One region of the Niveispirillum sp. BGYR6 genome, then DNA from elsewhere that is predicted to be linked to it. Evidence: predicted binding sites of a transcription regulator. Region 1 holds the regulator's gene; the other holds the start of a gene.
What was found. The regulator PhoB, encoded in region 1, activates phosphate uptake and scavenging genes when phosphate is short. The targets are predictions, from matches to a motif close to TNTCATAAAACTGTCA.
Positions count from the first base shown of each region.

Region 2: a site for PhoB is predicted at 1,671-1,686, ahead of PCJ49_RS16575 (arsenate reductase ArsC). Genes of this name have one in related genera too.

Region 1 is NZ_JANLNL010000002.1:312,912-315,307, forward strand. Features, by position in the region: gene PCJ49_RS05325 (ATP-binding protein) at 1-655, shown strand, start outside; gene PCJ49_RS05330 (DUF2177 family protein) at 670-1,071, opposite strand; gene phoB (phosphate regulon transcriptional regulator PhoB) at 1,164-1,871, opposite strand; gene phoU (phosphate signaling complex protein PhoU) at 1,916-2,396, opposite strand, start outside.
Region 2 is NZ_JANLNL010000008.1:34,699-37,094, reverse strand. Features, by position in the region: gene PCJ49_RS16585 (ATP-binding protein) at 1-146, opposite strand, end outside; gene greB (transcription elongation factor GreB) at 338-907, opposite strand; gene PCJ49_RS16575 (arsenate reductase ArsC) at 1,104-1,607, opposite strand; gene PCJ49_RS16570 (helicase-related protein) at 1,720-2,396, opposite strand, start outside.

The DNA.
Region 1 (2,396 bases):
CCTGGGCATCATGTTCGACCAGTCCAACCGCATGTCGCGGCTGGTGAACGATTTGCTGTCCCTCTCCCGGATTGAGATGGATGAGCATACGCCGCCGACCGCTGAGGTGGACGTGGCCAAGATTGTGCGCAATCTGACCGCCACGCTGGAATTACGCGCAGCCGCCCGCAAGGTGAAGCTGCGGATCGAAGGGCCACCGGCCCTGCCCCCGGTGATCGGCGACGAGGATCAACTGTCGCAGGTGTTCCAGAACCTGATCGACAATGCCATCAAATATGGCAAGGAGCAGACGGAGGTGACCGTCAGCCTGTCGATCAATGACCCCAACAGCGCCAGTTCCGGCATGGGCAGCAATGCCGCCCTGGCCGGCCGCATCACCCGGGGGCCGGCCATTTGTGTGGCGGTGACCGACCGGGGCGAAGGCATCGCCCGCACGCATCTGCCGCGCCTGACGGAGCGCTTCTACCGCGTCGATCCTGCCCGCTCCCGCGCCCTGGGCGGCACCGGGCTGGGATTGGCCATCGTCAAACATATCGTCAACCGCCATCGCGGTCGGCTGATCATCGACAGCGAGGTTGGCAAGGGCAGCACCTTCACCGTGCTGCTGCCGGCGGTGAAGGTTGCGACTGAAGATGATGTGAAGAAGGCGGGATAAACCCCTTCCCTCCCCTACCCCAGCCAGCGCGCCGCGAGATAACCTGCCGCCGCTGTCGTGGCGGAAACAGCGGTCCCCCAGGCCATATCCACCAGGGACACAGTCCAGGGCCATCCCCGGATGGTGGCAAGGTTGGTGATGTCATAGGTGCCATAGGCCAGCAGACCCAGCAGCGCCCCATAAAGAGCTGCCTGCCAAACGCCACCCGCGCGAAGCGCCGGCAGCACGGCGAAAAAGACGATGCCAGCGACATAGGCCAGATAGAACAAGGCGGCGATGCCCAATTGTGGCGGGTCGCGCAACAGATCACCTAACTGGCGGGCATAAAAATCGCGGGCCAGATGGCCCAGCCAGAGATAATCCAACGCCAGGAACAGCAGCAAACCACCGCCATAGGCAGCCAGAACAGGTTTCATGAAAAAACCCCATCGGAAAGAGCCCTTGTGCCAATGGCAACATAGGGCGATCCGATGGGGTTCCTATTTTTTAATCCAGGCAGCGCCTGGAATCACATCGTCGTCTTGGTATCCAGCGCATAGCCGGCGGAACGCACGGTGCGGATCACATCCTGATCGTCCGTCTCGTTCAGCGCCTTGCGCAGCCGGCGGATATGCACATCCACCGTCCGCAGCTCAACATAGACATCATGGCCCCAGACGATATCCAACAACTGCTCGCGGGAGAAGACGCGGCCGGGATGCTGCATGAAATGGCGCAGCAGGGCGAATTCCTTCGGCCCCAGATGGATATCACGACCGCTGCGCCGCACCCGGTGGGCGGCCAGATCCATGGAAATGTCGGAGAAGCGCAGCATCTCTTCCGCCAGGGCCGGGGCCGCCCGGCGCAGCACGGCGCGGATACGGGCGACCAGCTCGGTCGGGCTGAAGGGCTTGGACAGGTAATCATCCGCACCGCTGTTCAGGCCGCGCACCTTGTCGGCCTCCTCCCCCCGCGCCGTCAGCATGATGACGGGGATGTCGCGGGTCTTGGGGTTGCGGCGGAGCTGGCGGCAAACCTCCAGCCCGCTCATCAACGGCAGCATCCAGTCCAACAGCACCAGATGCGGCGTCCTCTCATCGGCCAGCAACAGGGCTTCCTCCCCGTCATTGGCGGTTATGACGCGGAAACCCTCGCGCTCCAGGTTGTAGCTCAGCAGGGTGACGAGATCGACCTCGTCCTCCACAACCAAAATCAACGGCTTCAAGGCGGAGTTCATAGCGATTCCAGTCAAACGTCGAAGGGACGCACAAGCAAAAGCAATTAGGGCTGTTCAGCGGAACTGACGATACCGTCGGCATCCAGCACGGTGAAGCTGGAGCGGTCGCCCTTCGGCCGTTCGGCGTTCAGCGGCTGGCCCTTCACCAGATAATGGATGTTTTCCGCGATGTTGGTCGCGTGATCACCGGCACGTTCCAGGTTCTTGGCAATGAACAGCAGGTGGGTACAGGGCGTGATGTTGCGCGGGTCTTCCATCATATAGGTCAGAACTTCGCGGAACAGGCTAGTATAGAGATCGTCCAGCTCAGCATCCCGGTGCCAGGCGGCGATCGCCTTTTCGACATCGCGGTCGATATAGGCGTCCAGCACTTCCTTCAGCATTTCCTGCACCAGCCGACCCATGCGCGGGATGGCGGTGGCCGGCCGCATCACCGGCAACTGGGCCAGCGCGATGGAGCGCTTGGCGATATTGGCGGCGTAATCGCCCGTGCGTTCCAGATCGGCAGAGATTTTCAGCGCCACC
Region 2 (2,396 bases), on a different contig from region 1:
GCCAATGACAGGTTGGTGACATCCCGCTCCGCAGCCCGCAGCAGCGTGCCGCGCTCCAGATGCAGGAAGCCGATGATCGCGCCCCACAAAAGGGCCAGCGCCGCGAACAAGGCCAGCAGCGATTTACCCGAAGCGCCCTGCATCATCCCCCTTTCAAGGGGACGGCCGGCTGTTATCAGCCTTGTCATCGGGCCACCCCTGCATCACAGCACCCTGGATAGCATATTTCCCTTCCCAGGTGCAGGGGAGAGCATCGTTACCCGCCGCGTAGGCAACTTGGTAATGCTGCGACCGCCGCCGCGCCGCTTGTGCCGCGTGAAGCCAAGCCAGCTGAGTATCAGGTACTGGCCGTGGGATAATGGATGGACAATACTTCAATCTCCTCCAGCCCGGCAGGCGTGCGCACAGCCACCAGATCGCCGACCTGCGCCTTCAGCAGCGCGCGGGCGATGGGGGAGACCCAGCTGATCAAGCCGGGCCCCATGTCGGTTTCATCCACCCCGACAATGGTGACGGTATTTTCGCTGTCATCCTCGCGGACATAGGTGACGGTGGCGCCGAAGAACACCCGGTCCTTCTGCTTCTGCTGGGCGGGATCGACCACATTGGCGATTTCCAGCCGCTTGGACAGGAAGCGCATCCGGCGGTCAATCTCCCGCAGGCGCTTCTTGCCATAGATATAATCGCCATTTTCCGACCGGTCGCCATTACCGGCCGCCCAATGCACGATTTCCACCACTTTGGGCCGTTCGACCCGCAGCAATTGCTGCAGCTCCCGCTGCATCCGGTCGAAACCGGCTGGCGTGATATGGTTCTTGGTGCCGGGCGGCAAGGGGCGGGGATCATCGGCGCCGTCATCATCGGCCGCCGCGTCGCGCGCATTTTCATTCACCCAGGCTTTGCTCATCACCGGCCCTTCCCATCACTGCCGCCCCTGTTTAGAGCGGATCGCCAAAAGGTGAAATCACCTTTTGGCGTGAATCCGCTCGCAGGCAGACTCAGCTAGAGCCACCTGCGTTCGACTAAACGCAGGTGGCTCTAGCGCGGCAGTGGGACGGGGCCAAGATGGCAGAGCGATCGGTTCTGATAAAGCCAACCGGATGTCAGGCCGCGTGTTCGCCCGTGGCAATGTCCGACATGTCGGCGGCCGTCAGTTTGGCCAGCCGGTGATCGGGCAGGGCGCAGAAGATTTTCACCCGGCGCTCGATCATGCCGAACACCAGATTCAACAGCGCATGACGCTCAATCTCCGACCCCTGCAGGCTCAGCGGGTCGGGGAAGTTCCACTGTGCCACCATCGGCTGGCCGGGCCAGTGCGGCGGGTGCAGCTTGGCGGTATCTTCGCAGGCAAAGAAGATGAAATCCATTTCGGGGGCGTCGGCACCCGCATAGAGATCCCAGCTTTTCGGGCGCAGCGCGTCGGTATCGATCCCGACCTTGCGCAGCAGCTCCATCGCCTGTGGGTTGGGCTGGTCCAGCGGTTCCGGCCCGGCGGAATGGACCTCGAACCGGCCCATGCCCCAGCGGCGCAACAGCGCCTCTGCCATCAGGCTGCGTGCCGCGTTCTTGCGGCAGATGAACAGCACCTTGAACCGCTTATCCGTCATGATCGCTCCACCAGGCCCGTTTCCGTGGTGGCGCGATCATGGCGATGAGTGGTGACAGGCCGATGACGGTTTGGTGACGGACACGCCGGTTACCGTTAAAAATCCATTAAACTTACCCCCGTTTCGGGCCATAGCGTTTGCGCGGCGCCCCGCGGAAGCCGGGGGCAGGTTTGCCACCCGGTCCGCTGCCGGGGGTGCCACCACCTGGACGCGGGCCGCCATGGGGCTTGCCCTGGCGTCGCCGCGCCGTGCTGGCCAGCAGCTCCGACAGCCGCCCGGCCACCTGGCCACGGCGCTCCTCCACGGCTTTCCGGTCCGGGAACAGGCGGGCGAATTTGCGGCTGGCCCAATAATACAGGTCGCAGGAGCGCGACAGTTCCTCCAGCGCATAATCATCCAGCCGGTCCATGCGCGGCGGCACCACCAGCCCCAGCGGCACCGGTTCCCCGCTTTCCACGGCGCGCAGCATTTGGTGGAAGAAGCGGGCATCCACTTCCTTTTCCAGATCGCAGGGCATGAACAGCAGGGACAGCTTTTCTTCAAACCCGATATCCCGCTCATCCAGCTCCTGCGCCAGCCGGCGCAGGGAGGACAGGTCGGAAACGCGGTAGGGGCTGCCCGCCGTCTTGGCGGCGGCAAAGCAATCCACCAGCAGCTGCATGTTATGGGTGCCGATGCGGCCGGCCAGCCGCGCCACCATGGCGCGGGTCGGCCGCACGGTCAGCATGGTTTTCGGCCCGAAGGCATTGTCTGGCCGGTTCCAGAGTGCCTGCAGGCGGACTGCCGTGC